4 regions of the Paenibacillus sp. FSL H8-0332 genome follow, and region 1 is predicted to be linked to each of the others. Evidence: riboswitches for the same ligand, from Rfam matches in the RefSeq annotation. Region 1 holds a riboswitch; each other region holds the start of a gene.
What was found. A riboswitch is a leader RNA that binds a small molecule or an ion and turns the genes downstream of it on or off. The one in region 1 is predicted to bind cyclic di-GMP.
Positions count from the first base shown of each region.

Region 2: linked by a shared signal. The riboswitch ahead of NST43_RS19370 (thiamine pyrophosphate-binding protein) and the one ahead of NST43_RS00805 (choice-of-anchor A family protein) in region 1 are both predicted to bind cyclic di-GMP.
Region 3: linked by a shared signal. The riboswitch ahead of NST43_RS03300 (PA14 domain-containing protein) and the one ahead of NST43_RS00805 (choice-of-anchor A family protein) in region 1 are both predicted to bind cyclic di-GMP.
Region 4: linked by a shared signal. The riboswitch ahead of NST43_RS29445 (flagellar assembly protein A) and the one ahead of NST43_RS00805 (choice-of-anchor A family protein) in region 1 are both predicted to bind cyclic di-GMP.

Region 1 is NZ_CP150145.1:186,213-189,324, reverse strand. Features, by position in the region: gene NST43_RS00805 (choice-of-anchor A family protein) at 1-1,255, opposite strand, end outside; cyclic di-GMP riboswitch class I at 1,338-1,430, opposite strand; gene NST43_RS00800 (hypothetical protein) at 2,188-2,553, shown strand; gene NST43_RS00795 (ASCH domain-containing protein) at 2,916-3,112, opposite strand, start outside.
Region 2 is NZ_CP150145.1:4,466,764-4,469,875, reverse strand. Features, by position in the region: gene NST43_RS19375 (carboxymuconolactone decarboxylase family protein) at 1-109, opposite strand, end outside; gene NST43_RS19370 (thiamine pyrophosphate-binding protein) at 160-1,803, opposite strand; cyclic di-GMP riboswitch class I at 1,921-2,017, opposite strand; gene NST43_RS19365 (methyl-accepting chemotaxis protein) at 2,519-3,112, opposite strand, start outside.
Region 3 is NZ_CP150145.1:767,777-770,888, forward strand. Features, by position in the region: gene NST43_RS03295 (sugar phosphate nucleotidyltransferase) at 284-1,657, shown strand; cyclic di-GMP riboswitch class I at 1,795-1,875, shown strand; gene NST43_RS03300 (PA14 domain-containing protein) at 1,890-3,112, shown strand, end outside.
Region 4 is NZ_CP150145.1:6,766,142-6,769,253, forward strand. Features, by position in the region: gene NST43_RS29430 (ABC transporter substrate-binding protein) at 1-349, opposite strand, end outside; gene NST43_RS29435 (isochorismatase family cysteine hydrolase) at 375-1,058, opposite strand; gene NST43_RS29440 (hypothetical protein) at 1,213-1,347, opposite strand; cyclic di-GMP riboswitch class I at 1,576-1,668, shown strand; gene NST43_RS29445 (flagellar assembly protein A) at 1,744-3,112, shown strand, end outside.

The DNA of each region.
Region 1 (3,112 bases):
GTGTCGGCTTTACAGTTGGTGTCGGTGTCGGCTTCACGGTCGGCGTTGGTGTCGGCTTCACGGTAGGTGTTGGCTTTGGAGTTGGAGTGCACACAGGTGTCGGGCTAGGTTTTACTGTTGGTGTCGGCTTCACGGTAGGTGTTGGCTTTGGAGTTGGAGTGCACACAGGTGTCGGGCTAGGTTTTACTGTTGGTGTAGGTTTCACTGTAGGTGTAGGCGTTACCGTCGGTGTTGGCTTCACGGTTGGTGTTGGTGTTGCCGTCGGTGTTGGCTTCACGGTTGGTGTTGGTGTTACCGTCGGCGTTGGCTTCACGGTTGGTGTTGGTGTAGCCGTTGGTGTCGGTGATGGACTAGGTGTCGGCGTTGCGGTCGGCGTCGGACTCGGCGGCGGCCCCTCTCCTTCGTACAATCCCAGGTGCATCTCTACCCCGCCGCTAAAAGATTTTGCAATCAGGGTTCCGTACAGCTCTGCTCCTTTATAATGAACATCCGCTCTAGGTGCGAGGATCGTCCCGAAGAATGAGGTATATTCGATATTCACCTCAGAGGCTTCGTAAAAGTTGAACAATACTTGACTGGCTCTGCCGTTACTCATTGAAAAGCTCGGCACATTGACTGTAGACCCGCTTATATTAATAATCAGCGTAGCGTTCTGGGCAATGTTGAATTCGATATAGTTGGTCTTCGCCAGTGTCGAAGCATCCAAATGAACTACATTGAAACGATCCGGTGCACTTATCTTGAGCTGTCCATAATGATTATCGCCAATCTCATTCGTGTCGGCCAAAGCCCCATACTCTGTGGAACGGGAGATCAGCATCTGCTGCTCGGCTGCAAAATCAATCGGGCTGGCATTTTTCTTCCCGCCTTTGATGTTGACACCAGGCTCATTGGCTGTAAAGCTATCCCCAAATACCACATTCCCATAGATCTCTCCACTGCCTGAATGTACAAAATTCTTACCGGCCACAAGTACATCCGTCGGCGCAGCACCACTGTATGCTCTGGCTACTCCGTAACCTCCGGAGAGGGTAATGTTCCCTGCCGCTGCCAGGCGGCCCTCAATCTGATCATTGGCTTGTTTAAAATCCCCGAGGATAAAAGCATTAAAATTCCCTGCGACACCCAAAACCGGTGTTGGCGTATACGGCACCCCTGAAGCTGCTCTAACATCCGTCCCCCACGTAAAGGCACTGGATAAGGTCAATAGGCCCGCCATAATGATGGCGGCTGTTTTACGCACTCTTTTCTTCAATAGTCCACACCTCCTAGTTACTATTCTATGAATCTGTCACGAGACTATAACAACAAAAAAGACCGCCAAGAAGGGTTAGCTTCACGGCGGCCGGACGACCCTAGCCTCAACTTTTGAGACAGTAGATTCCTGACTTTGCGTCCCGTTCTTTCGATACGGTTTGCGTTTGTACATGATTTCGATATGAAATTATAATTTGCTTATGTAAATTCATTGTTGAGTCTATGACATTTGTTACTTTTGTACTAATTTCAGTTTATCCGCTCTCCCACCCTATTGTCAATCCACTCCCAGTATATTTTTTGAAATTATTTTTTACGATGGTTCCTCATTGATCCCTTGTACCATAAGGGTTAAGGGACGAGTCTCTTTTTTATCTAGTGACGAAAAAAGTCGAGAAATCAGAGGATTGGCTGTAGCCGTTTGTCTCTCTTTTCTATAATACTATCAATTTATATCATTAAAATTTGATACATTCGTCCTATTTTATCGCCCTCAGCCCACCTCTACTCATCATCTGCTCCTGTTCAATGCAATTTTACCTATTTATGGGCATCTCAGCTCGAAAAAAAAGTGCCGCCCATAGGGACGACACCTGCAAATAGAATTCATATATTTTGAATAAAAATGTCGCCTAGGCAGACCCGAACAGCTGAACCCAGCCAATCATCGATACCCAGAGCGGAACACTTAGAATGATCCCGAATACTAAACCACGGCGGAGACTTCCTTCATGACTCATTGCCATTCTCCTTTGAGCTGAAATTTTTTAATCCTCTATCTTTAATGTTTCAATTTTAATATAAAATAATTCATTCTATTTTATTGTGAAAAATGTCACATTATTAGGATTAGTTTATAAAACCCATTGATTATTTTTTGAAGGATGAGTTACAATGCGAATATACGTTCTCTTTGAGGGGTTGAGAAGGATGCAAAGAGCAGAGAGCCAGGACAACCTGCTGGTCAAATCCTATATTTTGCTGCCGCTTATTCTATCCGCCTTCGAGCGCGATGCTTCTGCTATATCCTCAGAGCTGCGCACGCCTGCGCCTTATCTGGAGGTGATCCAGACGGCCGTCCATGCCGCTTCTGCCGATCTGCGGGAGGTCCGTGCCGGGATGCGCGCCCGTGGTCTGAAGGTCTATGAACAGCAGCGGCTGGAGGCAGGCGTTGAAGCCAAATTCATCTGTAGGGGTTATCACGAGCGGATGCTGCTGCTGGATGATGTGATTGCCGCCCAGGCCACTCTGCATATGCGCAGATATCTGGGTATGGAGAAGATGAAGCAGCGCTAACAAAAGAAGCCTGCCGCAAGCGGCAGACTTCTACATCAAATGATCGCCCGGATGCGGCTACATTAATAACGTCCAATACCCCAACGTGCCGCATATAACCACTACAGCTACCGGGTACAGGATTCTCCGGCTTACCTGATCCCTGAACGCAAGAAACAAACAAAGCATACAAAGCCATGCAATTAGAAGGCTTCCCATCTATTATGCATACGCTCCTTCCCGGCATTCCTGCCCCTCTCCAGCGGTAACCGCCTCAGAGCACAACTATCCTTATATATAGGAAGATTTCCCGCCGAATATCCCAATTATACCAGCCGGCAGCCAATCTGGAGCAATTTTTCTTCAAAATGTCGTCAGGAAATTCACAATTCCTCTTCCAGCACAGGATATTCCCAGAACCCCAGGCGTCCCTTAGCAGATATAGGATGTACCAGTGGAACAACCTTTTCCAGCTTCCAGGCATACCTTCCCTCGGCATAATTGCCGAATACATATTCATTGCCACCCGGCCAGCCCTGCTGCGCAAGCTCCGGCGTCACCTCACAGCAATCCGCAATGC
Region 2 (3,112 bases), 3.3 Mb from region 1:
ATTCGGCTAATTCCGGAAAATGCTCTTTGATTGGAGCCAGTGCCTTGGCCCCATAATCTCCTGAGAGATCAGTGAAATGATCGAGTCCGCTGTTCATGTTCTTGTTCACGCTTTGGCCTCCTGATAGTAAGTTGGAAAAGGTGTGTGAAAACGGCTTCCTTACGTAAGATCCAGTGTACGGTGGGCCGTAGGAGGCATCTCATCTCGGTCAGTCAACAGCTCAATGACAGCTGCCTTGTTAAGGGCTACAGCTTCGCGGATTGCCGCTTCGAACTCTTCCTGCGTCTCACAGCGAAAGCCGGCTGCACCCAGAGATTCGGCGAATTTCACGGCATCCATCGGAACCTCGAAGATCGTACCGTCAATCCGGCCGGTAGTTTTCTCCATGCCCTTGAGCGCCATATCCAGCTGCATATTGTTCACCACGATGAAAATCACCGGAATGTCCTGGCAAACGGCGGTGTTTATTTCAGCTCCGAGCATCATAAAACAGCCGTCCCCGGTAATACAGAAGACAGTCTCCCCGGGTGAGGCGGTCTTGGCGCCGATCGCCATGCCAATTGAATTGCCCATGCAGGCAAAGTAGGCATCGAATATGAAGCTGCCGGGCCTGCGCACATTGAACCATTTCACAGCATTGAAGCCATGGCTGCCGTCATCTACAAACACGCTGCTGTTGTACGGAATCAGATCGCTCATCGTGCTCAATACCGAAGCCAGAGAGAGCCCGTCCAGCACGGGCAGCTCGTCATTGTAATCATTGGAGATTGTGATTTCATGCTTGGTAACCGCAGAGGAGTCCAGCTTCTGGAGATACAGCGCCAGGTTGTCCCGCAAATCCCCGCCGACAGCGATGGTGGATGAGGACAGTATTTTGCCGACAAAGGTTGGATCTACATCGAACTGGATCAGCTGCTGGGGATGATTCTCCAGCTTGAGGTTGCAGATGGTCATATCGCTGAGACGGGAGCCCAGAACAATGAACAGGTCGCTATTGTTCAGTAATTCATCCCCGTGCGAGGAGCCGCCAACGCCGACAGGACCGTGATAGAGCGGGTGATCATAAGCTATGGCGCCTTTGCCGCCTGGAGAGGTGACTACAGGAATGTTGAAGGTTTCGGCCAGCTGGACCAGTTCCTGATGGGCCCCCGAGCGGTTGACGCCTTTACCGGCAATGATCAGAGGTCGGGCGGATTCATTGATCGCCGAAATAACCCGTTCATAGTTTTGGTAGCTGACCAGCCCTTCGCGTTCCGGCAGAACAATCCGGCATTCCGCGAGCCGCTCTGTCTGCACATCAAACGGAATGCAGAGATGGACCGGACCTTTTTTGTCACCGAGGGCGATGGATAGGGCATGGTTGAAAATCGTGCTGAAGTGATCGCCGCGTTCAACAAGCTTGCTGAAGAGGGTGGCCGGCCGGAACATATCCGCCAAATCAGCCAGATAGGAAGAGGAATCCTGACATTGGGGAATGCCCAGCTCCTTGATGGACTGGTGGCCAGTGATAAAGAGGACGGGAAGATTATTGGCCTTGGCATGCGCTGCTGCGGTGAGCAGGTTCGTTCCGCCCGGACCGGAGGTGCCGAAGGCTACCCCGAGGCTGCCGGTCTTCAGAGCATAACCGCTGGCTGCGAAGCCGGAGCTGGATTCGTGCCGGCCGGGAATAAACTGTATGCCATAGTCAACCATTTTCAAAGCGATGGGGCAAATAGACTTGCCAATGATTCCAAAAGAATGTGTCACTCCTAGATTACGTAATGCTTCCGCCATATAATCTGCAACTGTCTTCAGAACATCCACCCCGCAAGTTGTTATTTGTATACGTCAGCAATAGAAAACCTGTACTCAAAAATAGGAGCACAGGCCTGTTGCACGAATCACCATAATCAAACGCGAAACCTAAGGCGTTCACAGTTTTTCAGCAACCTGGCTGTCATGATCCCACTTCAGAAATGAGACTGTAGATCCATGGCTTTGCGTCATTCCCTTTCGGTGAATTTTGCCGGTATGCGGTTATAAATTAAGCAAAGGAGAATTTTCCTTTACAATATATTCCTTGCTCCTCTTTTGTCAATAACCCTTGTGAGAAGAAGCTCGGAATTTAGCGAATATTCAGGAGTAAAAATCGCTAGATATTTGGATTTTCAAACTTTTGAAAATGGTTGTCTCTGGAAGACTAAAGTCTTAAAATGCAAATGAATATTAAGGGCTATAATTTTGTAAAGTGAGCACAAAGCCTCATTGCATCCCGGGTTCGCTGCAAAACGTTATGATTTTATGAGAAATACAGGATTGAAATATCTGTTAATAGGTCTTAAGTATTGGCATGCTGGAGAGTCTGCTACTAGTTAAGCTATGGTACTAGAACATTTAAAGTAAAGAAGTGCAAAACAGGATTCTTCGTGTTATGCACAATTTCAACAATTTGTGAATATTACATAACATTCTTTGTTTTGCCCAAAAAAAGAGACACCTCCCGCAGAAAATTCCGCAGGCGTGTCTCTTTGTGCCGAGGCTAAAATTTGAAAATATGAATCGTTTTTTGCAGATTGAAGACTGCGGAGGTCATCTTCTCTGTCTCCTCAGCTACGGATTGCAGCGCGTGAATCTGTTCGTTCATCGCTGCGGATACCTCTTCGGTCCCTGCGGCGGTCTCCTGGGTGATGGCTGAGATATTCTCGATCGCCCCGGAGATCTTGAGCGCGCTCTCCAGCATAAGATCACTCTCTGCGGAGAAGGAGGCGATCTGCTCGGTTATGTATTGGACGCTATGTACAATTTGAGCAAAGATATTGGCCGTCTCCGTTATCATCTCATTCTGTACCTGGACTACCTCTTCGTTGATGGCGATGTTATCAATGGCCTGCTTGATATCCGCTTCAATGCTGCGTACCAGCCCGAACACCTCTTTGGTTGAAGCGGTGGATTCCTCGGCCAGTTTGCGCACCTCCTGGGCAACGACAGCGAAGCCACGGCCATGCTCGCCTGCACGGGCGGCTTCAATGGAGGCATTGAGTGACAGAAGGTTGGTCTGTTCAGCAATTTCGGTAATCGTCTTGGTAATCATCGTAATGCCGCGCGCGTTCTGCGACAGGGCTTCGATCGTATC
Region 3 (3,112 bases), 580 kb from region 1:
ATATCGGATCTTTAGCCGGGAGCTTCGCCTGCGGGCGAAGCGGATGTAAAAGCACAGCCTGTTATGAAATGGAGCGGAGAGGAATTTTGGAGCTGTAGGAGCGTTAGCGTCCGCCTTTGTATTTGGATTTCTACCGCGAGGAGCGGTTCTAATCAGGAAATCCAAATACAACAGCGGCCGTAAGCCCAAAATTACTTGCAGCGACCCTCATAACAGGCGGGATTTTAACTCACAGCTCCGCAACAAGAAATACCCAATAACAATACGATATGGAGGGTTCACTATGAAACTAGTACTTCTATCAGGCGGCTCCGGCAAGCGGCTCTGGCCGTTGTCCAATGATTCACGCTCTAAGCAATTTCTGAAGGTACTGGAAAGCCCGGCAGGTGAACCGGAATCGATGGTACAACGGGTATGGAGACAGCTGGAGGAGAACGGCATGGCAGGGTCCTCTTATCTGGCGACCGGACGCAGCCAGGTGGAGATGATCCAGAGCCAGCTCGGCAGCGAGGTGCCGATCATCGTGGAGCCGGAGCGGCGGGATACCTTCCCGGCCATTGCGCTGACGGCGGCCTATCTGTATTCCATCGCGGGGGTGTCCCCAAGCGAGACCGTGGCGATTCTGCCGGTGGACCCATACGTGGAATCCTCCTTTTTCGAAACGGTGCTGCAGCTGGAGAACACCATGCTGGTGAGCGGGGCGAACCTGGCGCTGATGGGCGTAGTTCCCGAGCATGCTTCGGAGAAATACGGCTACATCATTCCAACGGGCGCCGATGCGGGAGCCAATGGTTACCTGCAGGTCAGCCACTTCCAGGAGAAGCCGGACCGCGTGCAGGCCGAGGAGCTGATCAGCCAGGGCGCGCTCTGGAACTGCGGAGTGTTCGCCTTCCGTCTGGGTTACCTGCTGGATATCCTGCAGCGCAAAGGGCTGCCGCTGAATTACGAAGAGCTGCAGAAGCAGTATAAGCTACTGTCCTCGATCAGCTTTGATTACGAAGTGGTGGAGAAAGAGGAGAACATCGTCGTACAGCCATACGCCGGATTCTGGAAGGACCTGGGTACCTGGAACACCCTGACCGAGGAAATGACCAGCAACCATGTCGGCAAAGGCTTTGTGACCGCTGACTCCGAGGGCACCTGCCTCATTAACGAGCTGGATATTCCGATTACGGTAATCGGGGCGAAGGATCTGATTATCGCCGCCAGCCCGGACGGCATTCTGGTGACGCACAAGACTGAGAGTCCGCGGATCAAGGAAGTGCTGAAGTCTTTTGAACAAAGACCGATGTACGAGGAGCGCCGCTGGGGTCACTACAAGGTGATTGACTATGTGAAATATGACGAGGGCAACGAGGTGCTGACCAAGCGGATTTTCATCAATGAAGGTAAAAATATCAGCTATCAGCTGCATCACAAACGCAGTGAAATCTGGACCTTCATCAGCGGAGAAGCCAGCATTGTCATCAATGAGAAGATGCATACGGTGAAGGCGGGAGATGTGGTGCGGATACCGGAAGGAACCAAGCATGCCATTCTTGCTCTTACCGATGTGGAGTTCATTGAGGTGCAGACGGGGTCGGAGCTCGTAGAGGAGGATAACATTCGTATTACTCTGGACTGGGAGGATATAGCTCTACATCAGTTCATTTCGTAGGTCTAACTTATCTATTTAACCAAATGTTACAATTTCAAATCAGGCATTAAGAACTATTTTTTGGGATAATTTCGACATTACTATACATTAAATTTGCATAGAGACGATACTTAAGGTAAGAGGGATTGATCCTTCCAAAACGACAATGGCAAACCTAATCGAAAGATAGGGACGCAAAGCTATAGGGCCTTCGCAAGAGTGGCAGCCTGGCTACCGAAAGGAAGAGAATATTGTGAAAACTTACCGTAAGTCTCGTTTGTTCTGCGCTGTGTTGTCGCTGGCCGTGGTATTGTCTGCTGTACCCGTGGGACTGGGAATCGCCCCTTCCACCGTCAAGGCTGCCTCCTCGGAAGGAGGGCCAGTGAACCCTAATGCCTCCCCTGAGGCGGTCAAGCTGCTGAACAATCTGTATGATATCTCGGGAAATGGAATCATTACAGGCCAGCATGACTATTTCGAGAGTCCTGATGAGCTGAGCAACAAGCTGAAGGGAACAAGCGGACAATACGCAGCACTACATGGTTATGAGCTTGGAGCCATCGGTGGACAGAGTGAGAGCGGAGTAGCTGCACAACGCAAAAACATCGTCTGGAGTGCGACGAACTGGTCCAGAGCGGGCGGAATTGTCGCCATGACCTTCCACCAGAACCTGCCGGGCACCAAGCACGAATGGTCCAATGTGCAGAAGTCAATCACCCAAGCGCAATTCAACAAATACGTAACCCCCGGCACTACAGAGTATAATGCGCTGATCACTGATCTGGATAAAGTAGCTGTCTCTCTGAAAAGCCTGCGGGATGCTAAGGTTCCGATCCTCTGGAGACCGTACCATGAAATGAACGGCGGCTGGTTCTGGTGGGGCAAGAAAGACAACTTCACTGCACTATGGAATATTATGTATGACCGGTTCGTGAACGTTCATCAGTTAAATAATCTGATTTGGGTATGGAACCCGAATGCGCCGAATGCCAACTCTGATCCCTATGCACGGACCTATCCGGGCGCGGACAGAGTGGATGTGCTGGCAGCAGATATATATAATAACGACTACTCGAATAAATATCATGATGATCTGACCAGCCTGGCTGGCGGCAAACCGATCGGCATCGGCGAGAACGGCGAAATGCCGAACATCTCGAAGCTGAAGCTGACCCAGCAGAATTATGTGTTCATGATGAACTGGGGCAAGATGCTCTATGAGAATAACAGCACGGCGACGATCAAGAATTTCATGAATGACAGCTACACACTAACCCGTGACCAATATAAGGCCTGGTCTGCTCCGGCGGCGGCTCCTAAGCCAACCGCAACGCCGACGCCTACAGCAACCGCAACCCCAACACCGACGCCAACAGTAACGCCGACACCAACCGCAACACCAATGCCAATTCCGACACCAACCGTTGCGCCGATCCAGAAGCCGGTCCCAACCTCCGGTGAGACGGAGAATAAGCC
Region 4 (3,112 bases), 960 kb from region 1:
CCGGGACGCCTTTCTCTCTGGCGATAACGACCTGGTCAGCACCGGTAACTCCGAACTCCTCACTGCCGGAAGCTACCATCTGCACAGCCGGGAAATCCGAGCCCCCCGGACGGATCTCAACATCCAGCCCCGCTTCTTTATAGAAGCCTTTTTCCACTGCGGTATAAAAGCCGGCAAACTGCGCCTGGTGAATCCACTTCAGCCGGAGCACCACCTTTTTCAGCTCGCCCGAGCCTTCCGCTCCCTGGCCTTCGGCCTTCCCGGCTTCCGTATGGTTACCGCAGGCAGTCAGGAGCAGCATTAGCGAGGTTAACAGCATCAGCGCTTTCGTTCTGGACTTGTTCCACATGGTTATTCCCCCGTTTATGAATGATTTAGTATTGCTCCAGCGCACGCAGCACCGCTTGTGAATCACTTACACTGCCGAACACCCCGCCCTGCATTTGAACCATACTCAGCGCCGCCAGGTGATTCGCTTCATCCGTTGCTCCCGTGCAATCCGCAAGGATCAGACACTCGTACCCGCGGTCATTGGCCTCCCGCATCGTGGTGTGTACACAGACATCGGTAGTAATACCGGTCAGAATCAGATGGGTAATTCCTTTATTCTTCAGGATCAGGTCCAGGTCCGTTGCATAAAAGCTGCCTTTGCCCGGCTTGTCTATAATGTACTCTCCGTGGGCAGGCGCCAGCTCCTCAATGATCTGCCAGCCGCGCTCCCCCCGCACGAGGATTCGTCCCGCCGGTCCTTCGGAGCCGATCTCGGCCCCGATCTGGCGGCTGCGCCACCTTTTGTTCGCCGGCAGATCCGACAGATCCGGCTTATGCCCCTCGCGGGTATGGATCACGGTGAACCCTTCGATGTCCCGGATACGTGCCAGCAGCCGCTGAATGGGCTGAATCGCTCTTGCCGTTAATGAGAGGTCATAACCCATTCTCTCGACGTAACCGCCCTTGCCGCAAAAATCCGTCTGCATGTCGATAATCATCAGCGCTGTCTTCGCCGGGTCAACTGCCCCGTCATAAGGCCAGATGTAAGGTGTTGCTGCAATCTGCATGATTTATGCTCCTCTCCTGATGTCGCTATCTCCATTAATGTTATTTTAGTTAACATTAATTCGCGTTTCCTTGGTATGAGTTAGATTATATTACAATGAATTTGGGATGTCTTCGGTTTTATTACGAAATAATATACTGAATGTTTGTGTTTATTTACATATCTAACATATACATTACACAAAAACACAAAGCTTGGTCGTCGCTGCCGTGAACATTTGGCCGTCCGCTGCTTTTTTCTTTTTCCACCTGCCGGGCGCAGAGGACAGTTCCCCCTTTTCTTGTTCTCATGGCTTCCATAAGATGTAAGCGCTGGGAAACCAGTTTTTTTGTCGAAATAGAGCTGCATATTTCGAGTTTTTTGATAAATAGGCATAATATAGTTGAAAAATAGCTCTTTAAGTACTAGAATTAAGCTTGTTTGCAGAAGTTAATGCCACGCAAGAACTATTTATGACTCTTTTTGTCGATTACAGTCGACTACAAATAACCACCTCTACAGGATGTATATCATTGATCTATTTCTAAAGGCAAACTTCCCGAAAGGGCAGGACGCAAAGCCATGGGCCTAAGAACGCCAAATCCCGCGTTTAAGGTCGCCAGGCTGCCAATAGAGACCACTTAAGCCGGCTGTTCACGGGAAGTCCTCCCGGGCTTGATGATGTTCTTTTTCTGTACGAATTGCCATTGATCATACGAAAAAGTGAGGTTACAACCATGCCGCAGCATTATATCGAACCAAGCCGATATGAATTCGTAGAGTCCCTGATGCTCGAACGTAAAGGGCTCCTGGATTCATTCTCTGTGGAGGGCCGAGCTTCTGACGGGACACATGGAGATAAGAATGGAATTATCCTCGTGCAGGACAACCAGATATTCATTACGCCTCCGCTGCCCGGAGGCGCTCCCGCCCGGATTTCTGCGATCCACCCTGTTGTCCTGAAGATCAACTGGAAGACCGTTACAGAACCAACCGAGGTGACGAAGGCGGATTATATCACCTGGGAGATCTGCGAGAAGCCGCAATACGAAATTACCGTATCGCCTGACAAGCTCAAGGTCCACTTCACTCTATACCGTGCAGAGAAGTACGCCTGGAATCTGGTCAACTGTCCCGCTGCTTTCGAGGCGGTCGTCCGTGCCCAGCCCAACCCGGCGATGCTGCTGTCCACGCTCACTATAGAACAGATTATCGCCTCACTGGACAACCGTTTTATTCTGCGCAACCTGAACATTCCCGCCCTGTACGCGGAGCTGGAGAACCCTACATATCTTCCCGTATGCATCGCTGAAGGAAGAGCCCCGCTGCCCGGCAAGGAAGCACGGCTGGAATTCCTGCTGCCTGAGCATACACTAGAGGGGAACCGGATGTTTCAGGGACAGGGAGCCCCGGATCAGAAGCCTGCGGAACCCTTGGAGTATCTCCGTTTCCCGGGAGCCCCCTTTACCTTCGCAGGCGAAGTCTTCGCCCGCAAACTGCCGCCGGAAGAGGGCATTCCCGGCTTCGACACAGACGGCAGAGTCCTGCCCCCTCCCCCGCCGCAGGATATCTACTTCGCTGCCGGTAACCATGCCAAGCTCCTCCCCTGTGGTAATATCGTGGCCCGGCATACCGGCAGACCCCGCATCTGCGGAGGAAACGGCAGCGTCCGGATATGTGATTTCCCTCCGGTCCGTCTGCTGACCAGGGAGACGGCGGATACTGCGGGCGATGTTATGTTTGCAGGCGACGTCATTGTACCGGGAGATCTGGAAGGACCTGTACGTATCGAAGCCCTGGGTAATGTGTACGTCTATGGAGATATACGCCAATCCACAATTATAGCTACCGGCAGTATTTATGTTAGCGGCCAGGTCACCGGCAGCGGCCTGTACGCCGGACACGCGGGGGTACAGCAGCATCGTCTGCACAGCCTCGCAAGCCTGCTGCGGACTGAGGCGGACGGACTGCGTGAGGCAGCGCGCCAGCTGGCCAAGAACGTGGAATCCCGCCAGCAATCCGTGAAATACGGCCTGGTGGTCATGCTGCTGCTGGAGGGTAAATACAGCCACCTCG